DNA from 2 places in the Bacillus sp. PK6-025 genome. Region 2 is predicted to be linked to the other one. Evidence: riboswitches for the same ligand, from Rfam matches in the RefSeq annotation. Region 2 holds a riboswitch; the other holds the start of a gene.

The links. Region 2 has a riboswitch for lysine ahead of M1D67_RS15680 (aspartate kinase). Riboswitches for the same ligand answer to the same signal wherever they lie in the genome.
Region 1: it holds a riboswitch for lysine, as region 2 does, so the genes downstream of both, M1D67_RS18280 (amino acid permease) here and M1D67_RS15680 (aspartate kinase) in region 2, are expected to answer to the same signal.

Annotation. Positions count from the first base shown of each region.
Region 1 is NZ_CP096509.1:3,552,160-3,557,228, forward strand. Features, by position in the region: gene M1D67_RS18275 (FecCD family ABC transporter permease) at 1-687, opposite strand, end outside; gene M1D67_RS18280 (amino acid permease) at 844-2,247, opposite strand; lysine riboswitch at 2,362-2,538, opposite strand; gene sspJ (small acid-soluble spore protein SspJ) at 2,698-2,838, opposite strand; gene M1D67_RS18290 (metal-dependent hydrolase) at 3,078-3,548, shown strand; gene M1D67_RS18295 (LTA synthase family protein) at 3,648-5,069, shown strand, end outside.
Region 2 is NZ_CP096509.1:3,058,689-3,063,757, reverse strand. Features, by position in the region: gene uvrC (excinuclease ABC subunit UvrC) at 90-1,862, shown strand; lysine riboswitch at 1,927-2,107, shown strand; gene M1D67_RS15680 (aspartate kinase) at 2,255-3,487, shown strand; gene M1D67_RS15675 (sensor histidine kinase) at 4,040-5,069, opposite strand, start outside.

The sequences.
Region 1 (5,069 bases), 490 kb from region 2:
GACGGCCAAACCGAGCGCTGCCGACGGAACCAACAACTGAATGCTGAGCCATTTCGTGCCAGCGACACCTCCGGCATACCAAAAACTGACGTCGCGCGCCACATCAAAATGGATCGCAATGCTCGTAGAAAGAGCGCTCAGAAACGTGCCGACAGCCGTACCGGCCAAAGCCAGCTTTACAGGCGTAAGACCGCCTTTTGAAAACATTCCGATCGCAAAAACGAGTCCCGCTCCGAGACCCGCGCCGGCAAACGACCAGATCATCAGCCCGACCGATGAGGTTCCCGGAAAAAAAGCAAACGCGACAGCAATTGCGAAAGCTGACCCGTGCGTGACGCTCATAATTTCCGGCGATGCGAGAGGGTTTCTCGTCATCCCCTGCATCACGGCTCCGGAAACCGCCAAGCAGGCGCCCACAAGAGCCGCACTTACCGTCCTTGGCAGTCTGAGTTCCTGAATAATTTGATGGGCCGTATTTTTCGCATCAAAATGAAAAATGGCGTCCCAAACCGTTCCAAGCTTTATATCAGCCGCACCGAGCGCAATCGATAATGCGGCGCCAAACAGCAGTAGCATGATTCCGCCGGCCAGGACAAAAACAGCTCCGAGCGGACGGCTGATCGGTTTCTGTTCTCCATCAGGGCCATCCGCGCTGTTGATACGATGTATGTTTTTGTAAGAGCTCACTCGATGCCATTCCTTTCGATCTTTTTAACCGATAACGATTATCATTTTCATTTTATAGTATAACAGGCCTAAGCGGAAATTTTAATCAAAAATTTCGGCGGGAATCAAAAAGCCAGCCGATCTTCTGCTAAAAGACCCGGCTGGCAAAGAACTTTATCACACTTGATTATTTTTGAACTTTTTGTAGACGAACGGGTAGATCGCAAGACCGACGAAAAACAGCCCGATTCCCAAGATAAAGGTGGTTAAGTCAGACGTACCTGAAACGATGACCCATAAAGAATACACCAGAGCAGCCAAAGCGATGATGCCGTCCCCTGTTCTTGAACCTTTCAGTTCGCCGTATGTCTCCCCTTTGAGGATGAGCTTCAAGCTGAAAACAGCCGCCACAAGATAAGGCACAAGGTAAGCGAGCGTCGCCGACGTTGTTAAAAACGTAAAGGCCTCGCTGATCGTTCCCGAAACCGTTGAGAAAATAAAGATCTGCGACATCACGTTTGTGACGATCAATGAATTAACCGGGCTTCCCTTTTTGTTCGTTTTCGCAAAGAAAGCAGGAAAATCACCGGCCTTTGCCGCCTGATACGGAACCTCTGCGCCGATTAAAATCCAGCCGAGCATCGATCCGAACAAAGAAACGATTGCCAAGACCGCCATAATTACGCTGCCAAAGCTGCCGATGATCACGTGCAGCACATCAACGAACGGTTTATCCGATGCTTGGAGCTGATCGTGCGGGATGACGCCCATCGTTATTAAAGTAATGACCATATAAATGCCGAGCGCAATTAACAGTCCGGTAATCGTCGCGCGTTTGACATCGCGCTGGGATGATGCGCGCCCTGATAAGATTACCGCAGACTCGATGCCGACAAACGCCCACAGCGTTGAAATCGCCGCATTGTGAACCTGTCCGCCCAGCCCAATACTTTTGCCTTCTGATTCGATTGGAAAATAAAATGATTCGAATAAAGCCGTCTGAAAAACGAACAAACCTGCAACAATAAACAGGACAAACCCAAGCACTTTTGAAAAAGTTGCTAAAAAGTTCAGTTTGCCCGCTCCATTTATGCTGGAGACTAAGATGAAATGCGTCCCCCATAACAAAATTGTACATACGATAAATGTCAAGAGCTGGCCGAGTGTAACGGGGTGGCCGCCGAGTTCAATCAGCTCGCGTCCGTCAGTTAAGATCGGCAGGAAAGTCGTCAAATAGCCTGCAAGGCTTGTAATGATGGCCACGTTGCTGATCCAGCTTGCCACCCAATACCCCCATACCATTGTAAAACCTGCCGCATTCCCTTTTTTAGGGTCTGAGAATAAAGCTCTTGCATAGCTTTGCGGACCTGCTTTAAGATCCGGGCGGCGAATCGATAAATGACCGAATACAAGGGCGATCATCAGCACCCCCGCACCCGTCACCAGCCATGCCGCCGTTACGCCGAACGGGCTTGCCGTCTGGGCGAGTGTGCTGGGGAGCATAAAAATCCCTGAGCCGACCATATTGCCGACAACAAAAGCGGTAAGAAGCCAGAAGCCCCATTTTTTTGTCTGTTCCATAAGATATAACCTCCGAGCATTTTATAAAAAATATGCCGGACCAGACCGTGAGATCATTCAAAATAAAAAAAGCATGAACAAAAGTCCATGCTTTGGTTAAACATACACTCTTGATCTCCGGATAGCCCTCCGCGGGGAAACCCGCGGCAGTCCTGCACTTATTCAATGCAGACCCAGCATAAAGAATGAATGGCTTCCTTATGCTTCGGCGCTGATGCCTTTTGCATATGATCATCGGCCCCATCAGCCTCACACATGCGACTCATCATCCGCGCAACCTCTACCTCACTAAGAGTTAAGAGTGAGGATTTATCACATATTCTGAAAAGAGGTTACCAGAGAAATTTTAATCTGTCAAAGGGAAGTGATGGAAAAACGGACAGCCGCGCCAAAAGGCCGCCTGTTTCGGCAGCCTTCTGCAGAATGGAAGACGGCGCTTCCATCTGTCATTTATCGGTTGTTTTTCTTTTTGTTGACCGCCTCTTGCAAAGGGTCTCCTTTCAGCGCTTGTCCTGCATCTTCAAGCGCCCCCCGAACGGCGTTTTGGTCCTTTTCCTTATTTCCTCTATCTTTATTGAAGAAAATACCCAAATGAATCACCTCTTTAAAAATGTGGTACAATTTTAATTTGGCTTATCACTTTAAAATTATGCAGAACCTTGAATGTGTTTTTTAACTGAAAACACCATATTCTAGATGTAAACATGCTGATTGCCTCAGGAAAATGCGTTTTTTGCCTGACAAGTTGCCACCATCTGTCTTGAAGGCCGCCAGAACTCTTGATATAGTTTTCATTAGGAAATTGTTATAGGTCTTAAAGGAGAAGCGATATGACAGGAAAAACACACATCATGGGAGGGGTCGCTTCTTGCACGGCTGCTGCTTATTTTTACGGATATGATCCAGTGTTCATGACAGCTTCGGGCGTTATCGGAGCATTGATTCCGGATATTTGCCATACAAAGAGCAAGATCGGCAGAAGGCTACCGATTTTATCAGCAGTGGTCAGTTCTGTCTTCGGGCACAGGACGTTTACACACAGCCTGCTCTTTTTGCTCATCACGGCATTTGCGGCACATTTATATTTTACAGATCAGAGCATTTTTGTCGGATTGATGGCCGGAATGGCGAGCCATCTGCTCCTTGATGCCGGGACTGTAAACGGCATCAAACTTTTCTTTCCGTCCGCCATTAAGGTTCGGCTGCCCCTTTATATTAAAACCGGCGGGAAGGCGGAACAAGGCGTTCTGACTGTGCTCACCGTTGTTTCGTGCTATTTTATTGCGAACTTGATCGCCTGACGAAAGGGACGGTTTGACCGATTGCTGTATTATGCTTTGTTCAGTCGTTTTATCTTGGTGTTGTTTACCTGCGGGGATTATATGTGAGGAGCTATTTATATGAAAGAACAATTTTTTAAAAAGCAGTGGTTTTTATGCCTATCCATATTTTTTATGTGGATGAAAACGTACTTCATCTACAAGCTGGGCTTTAATTTACAAATCGACAACGCACTTCAGGAATTGATCCTGTTTATCAACCCGCTTAGCTTTCTCATCCCTGTACTCGGCATCAGCCTCTTTTTTCGCGAAAAAACGCAGCGCCTCTATTTAATCGGGGCTAATGTCGTCCTGACGGGCATCTTGATTGCAAACAGTATTTTCTATGGTTTCTACATCGATTTCATCACTGTTCCCGTCCTGTTCCAGGCAAAAAATCTCGGGGGGCTTGGGAGCAGTTTTCAGGAGCTGTTCAATCCGGTTTTCATCGCGCTTTTTCTGGATTTGGCTCTTTTGGTCTGGCTGGCAAAAACGCGCACAAGAACCGGCAAAAAGCTTTCCGCTAAATCCGTTAAGATCTACTACGCGGCAGCTGCCGGCACGGTACTGTTTAATCTCGCCCTGTCGGAGCTGGATCAGCCGAAGTTTTTAAGCTACTCCTACGACAGGGAAGTGCTTGTAAAAAACATCGGCTTATATCAGTTTCATCTGTTGGACGGCATTTCACAGACTTTTAATTTGACACAAAAAGCGGTCGCTGATGAAAACAGCCTGGCAACGATCGAGAACTACACAAACGCTGACTACAGCAAACCGAACCAAGATATGTTCGGGATTGCCGAAGGACGAAACGTCATCTTTGTAACGCTTGAATCCACTCAGACATTTGTCATTAATGAAAAGGTGAACGGCCAGGAAATCACACCGTTCTTAAACAAATTCATTCAAAAAAGCTATTATTTCGACCATTTTTATCAGCAGACCGAACAGGGAAAAACGTCCGATTCGGAATTCATTGTCGCCAATTCGCTCTATCCGTCTCTGAGCGGTTCGGTGTTTTTTACGAAGAGCGAAAATGCGTACAATTCGATGTATAAAACACTGGCAAACCACGATTACAGAACATCGGTTTTCCACGCCAACCATAAAAAATTCTGGAACAGGGACGTCATGTACAAAGCCCTTGGCATCGACAGCTTTTATGACGTCTCCCATTTTCATGTGACACCTGAAAATTCAACGGGCTGGGGGCTGAAGGATAAGGAGTTTTTAACGCAATCGGCCGACTTGATGAAAGACTTGACGCAGCCCTTTTACAGCAACCTGATCACATTGACGAACCACTTTCCGTTCCAAATTGATGATAAGGATAAGCTGATCGATGAATACGACTCGGACAGTGAGATTTTAAACCGGTATGTCACGACGGTACGCTATGAAGACGAATCATTGAAGCATTTCATTGCAAAATTGAAGAAAAACGGCCTTTACGACAATTCCGTGATCGTCTTCATGGGAGATCACTACGGCATATCAGAAGCG
Region 2 (5,069 bases):
CCATCTTCCTCCTCCAATTGTAGCGAACGTACGGTCGGTCATGGTAAACTGAAATGAAGAAAAAACGCCGAAACAAGGAAGGATTTTTGATGAACAAAAAAATCAAAGAAAAGCTGGCCCTTCTCCCGGATCAGCCTGGCTGCTACTTGATGAAAGACAGGCAGGATACCGTCATCTACGTCGGGAAAGCGAAAATCTTAAAAAACAGGGTCCGCTCCTATTTCAGCGGGTCCCATGATGCCAAAACACAGCGTCTTGTCAGTGAAATTGAAGATTTTGAATACATTGTCACCTCCTCGAACATCGAAGCGCTCATTCTTGAAATGAATTTAATCAAAAAGTACGACCCGAAATATAACGTGATGCTGAAAGATGATAAAAGCTACCCGTTTATTAAAATCACGAACGAGCGGCATCCGAAGCTGATTGTCACGAGGAAGGTCAAAAAAGACAAAGGCCGCTATTTCGGGCCGTATCCCAATGTCCAGGCTGCGAGGGAAACAAAAAAGCTGCTGGACCGCCTCTATCCGCTCAGAAAGTGCGCCAAACTGCCGGACCGCGTCTGTTTGTACTATCATCTCGGACAATGTCTGGCGCCATGCGTATATGATGTGTCTGAGGAGACAAACCGACAGCTCACAGAAGAAATCACCCGCTTTTTAAAGGGCGGATACAATGAAGTCAAGAAAGAACTTGAAGCAAAAATGCTCGAAGCCTCGGAAAACCTGCAGTTCGAACGGGCGAAAGAATTCCGCGATCAAATGGCCCATATCGAGTCAACGATGGAAAAACAGAAAATGATGCTGAATGACATGGTTGACCGCGATGTATTTGCCTATTCGTATGACAAGGGCTGGATGTGCGTCCAGGTCTTCTTTATCAGGCAGGGCAAATTGATTGAAAGAGATGTCAGCATGTTTCCTTTATACAGGGAAGCAGACGAGGAGTTTTTGACGTTCATCGGGCAATTTTACTCGAAAAACAACCATTTCCTCCCAAGGGAAATTTTAGTTCCAGACAGCGTCGATAAGGACATGATTGAGGAGCTTTTGGACGTGAACGTGCGCCAGCCGAAAAGGGGAGCGAAGAAAGACCTGCTGCTCCTTGCCCATAAAAATGCAAAGCTCGCTTTGAAAGAGAAGTTTTCGCTCATTGAACGGGACGAAGAGCGGACGATCGGCGCGATTGAAAAGCTCGGCAAAGCACTGGGCATCTACACGCCGTACCGAATTGAAGCGTTTGATAATTCAAATATTCAAGGAACGGACCCCGTTTCGGCGATGGTCGTCTTTCTCGACGGAAAACCGCATAAAAAAGAGTACCGCAAATATAAGATTAAGACGGTTGAAGGCCCTGACGACTACGGGTCAATGCGCGAAGTCATCAGAAGAAGATATACAAGGGTGCTGAAAGAGAATCTGCCGCTGCCTGATTTAGTATTGATCGACGGCGGAAAAGGCCAGGTGTCTGCCGCCCTTGACGTTTTGGAAAATGAATTGGGGCTCGATGTCCCTGTTGCCGGTCTGGTGAAAGATGATAAACACAGAACTTCCAACCTTTTGATCGGCGACCCCCTTGAGATCGTCCAGCTTGAGCGGAACAGCCAGGAATTTTACCTGCTTCAGCGCATTCAGGATGAAGTGCACAGGTTTGCGATCAGCTTCCACAGGCAGCTCAGGGGAAAAAGCGCATTTCAATCGGTGCTCGACGGCATACCGGGCGTCGGCGAACAGCGGAAAAAACTGCTGTTAAAACATTTCGGTTCCGTTAAGAAAATGAAGGAAGCGAGCGCCGAAGATATCCGCAAGCTCGGCATCCCCCTGAAGACGGCGCAGCTGATTGAAGAGGCTTTGAAAAAATAATGTTGAACTTTTAAAAAGAATCTGATAGAATTTGTACTAATTTCATAATAAGATCGTGTGATATGGTGAAGATAGAGGTGCGAACTTCAAGAGTAGGCTTGATGAGGAAGATGGATTCCGATGAAAAAAGCTGAAAGGGGAGCGTCGCCGAAGCGGGGAAAAAATCCATTCGTTTTTCCTGCTGGCTTTACATTGAATAAATGTAAGGCTGTCAAGAAATCATTTCTTGGAGGGCTATCTCGTTGTTAAAATCATCGGCATTTTTGTTGGTTAAAGCAATGAGGGAATTTCTCTCATTGCTTTTTTTGTACGAAAAAACGTACAGCCCGCCGGTCAAGTTTTCCTCTTCATACATAAACAAGCACGAACGAAAACAAAAAGGGTGGTATTTGATGGGTCTCATCGTCCAAAAATTTGGCGGAACTTCAGTAGGATCAGTGGAAAAAATATTGAATGTCGCAAACCGCGTCATCGAAGAAAAACAGCGCGGTCATGATGTTGTCGTCGTCGTTTCAGCGATGGGCAAATCGACGGATTCCCTCGTCGCGCTTGCTAAGGAAATTACCGAACAGCCGAGCAGCAGGGAAATGGATATGCTGCTGACAACAGGAGAACAGGTAACAATTTCGCTGTTGACAATGGCTTTGCAGAACAAGGGGTATGATGCGGTTTCCTATACAGGCTGGCAGGCCGGCATCGAAACCGAAAATATTCACGGCAACGCAAGAATTACGAACATTGATACAGGCAAGCTGAAAGAGCGTCTGAATGAAGGGAAAATCGCAGTTGTCGCCGGATTCCAAGGGACGACAGCGGAAGGTGAAATCACAACGCTCGGCAGAGGCGGATCAGATACGACAGCCGTTGCCCTCGCAGCTGCCCTGAAAGCCGATAAATGCGACATTTACACCGATGTACCGGGGGTTTTCACAACCGATCCCCGCTATGTGAAAACAGCGCGGAAGCTGGCCGGAATCTCCTACGATGAAATGCTTGAGCTTGCCAATCTTGGAGCAGGCGTCCTGCATCCGAGAGCTGTTGAATTTGCGAAAAACTATCAGGTGCCTTTGGAAGTCCGTTCAAGCACCGAGAAAGAAGCGGGCACATTAATCGAGGAGGAATCATCAATGGAACAGAATTTAATCGTAAGAGGCATTGCATTTGAAGATCAGATCACACGTGTGACTGTATGCGGCCTGGCGAGCGGCTTGACGACGCTGTCAACGATTTTTACAACGCTCGCTAAACAGAACATCAACGTTGACATCATCATTCAATCGGTGACAAGCACAAGCCAAACGTCGATTTCTTTCTCCGTGAAAACGGAAGACTTAAAACGGACGGTCGAAGTTCTCGAAGAATACAAAGACGCGCTCGACTATGAACAGATTGAAACGGAAAACAGGCTGGCCAAAGTCTCGATCGTCGGTTCAGGCATGATCTCCAACCCGGGAGTAGCAGCGGAAATGTTCGCTGTGCTGGCGGAAAAAAACATCCAGGTCAAAATGGTCAGCACATCCGAAATCAAAGTTTCGACTGTCGTTAGCGAAGGCGATATGGTGAAAGCCGTCGAAGCGCTGCATGATGCTTTTGAACTGTCGAAAATAAGCATAGCTGCGAATTAAACATCCTGCAATTTGCTAGCAGGAGGAGAATGGTATGTAATCAGAGTTAGTAAGGGCTAATGCAAAGTCGAATAAGGCGGGAAATCCGCGAAAATGAAGATGAATATTTTTCCTTAGGGAGCTCAATCATATCGCTGTTTTCCGCTCTGATAAGCTTTTATCCATTGTTTGTTGTGGAATGGCTCCAGTAGTCGGGAGACGATTGATAATAACACAGAGCGATTTTACGGTGCTTCTTCGTAAAATATATCCGCGGTCCCCGCCTATGACACTTTGTGCGAAATAAATTTGATTAAACATAGCCCAATACGGTTGCGATGTTTGTAATACCGAATCAGCCAGAGGCCAAATTTTATTCCTTTTTGATATAAATAATAGGCCGAAAAATAAAATGTTACTTTTCAGCTATTGGTTGGCTGTTTTGGTTTCTACTTGATGTATGGGTCCTTTTTTCATATTCAAGCTATGTGCTTTTATTGTATGATGAGCGATTTCTTTATTGCTTTTTCTATATCATCTAAAACAAGCGATCAAAAAAAGTATGATGATTAATCATGATCCATTAGGTAATGGCAAATATAATTTAAAAACGGCACCTTGTTTGTTATGGTTTTCTGCAGTGATTTTACCTCCATGCACTTCTAAAATCTCCTTGCTTATGGCTAAGCCCAATCCGGCTCCTCCTGTTTTTCGATTGCGAGAGGTTTCTCCTCTGTAAAGCGGCGTAAATATCTGGTCTAACTCGGACTCGTGCAACCCCTTTCCTTTATCCCGAATGGCAATGACAGCGTATTTTTTCTCTTCGAACAGTGAAACGTAGATGTCGCTGTTTTTAAAAGAAAATCTTATGGCATTGTCTATTATGTTGTAAAAAGCTCTGGAAAAAAGCTCGGGATCTGCATAAACATATGTATCACCTTCAGGAATTGATTTTATGAGATGAATTCCCTTTTCTTCTAATATTGCTGAGTAATCGTTCAGGTAATCGTCAAGTAAGCGGTTTAGGTTTACAAACTCTACACTTGGTTTTTCTTTGTAAAATTCTAGCTTCGTATACGAGAATAGGTCTGACACTAAATGATTCAGCATATCCGCTTTATTTCTGCATGTTACAATATATTTCTTTACTTTTTCAGGGGCTTGGTGTAATTGCTTTTCTATGATTTCTAGATATCCCCGGATTGTAAATATTGGTGTTCGTAAATCATGCACGATAGAAGCAATAAACAGTTTTCTTTCGTTTTCAAGTGATTGTTGTTTGGCTAATGATTTCTTTAGCTGCAGCTGCATAGACTTAAATCCGTTTGATACTTCATGAATTTCTGTAACACGTGAAGAAGGAAGAGAAAAATTGAAATCCTGCTTTGAAATGAGCTGTGATGTTTTCTCCAGTGCAGTCAACGGAATTAATACTTGTTTATTCATAAACCATGCAGCTGTCGCCAAAAGCATTAGGAAAACAAATAATGCGATGAATAAGCCTCCATACTGTTCTAGAAAACTGTTTTCTGGACCATTGAAAGCATGGAGTGCAGGCCTTTTATCTTGAACATATAAAATGCCTGCGAGTTTTTTGTTCTGA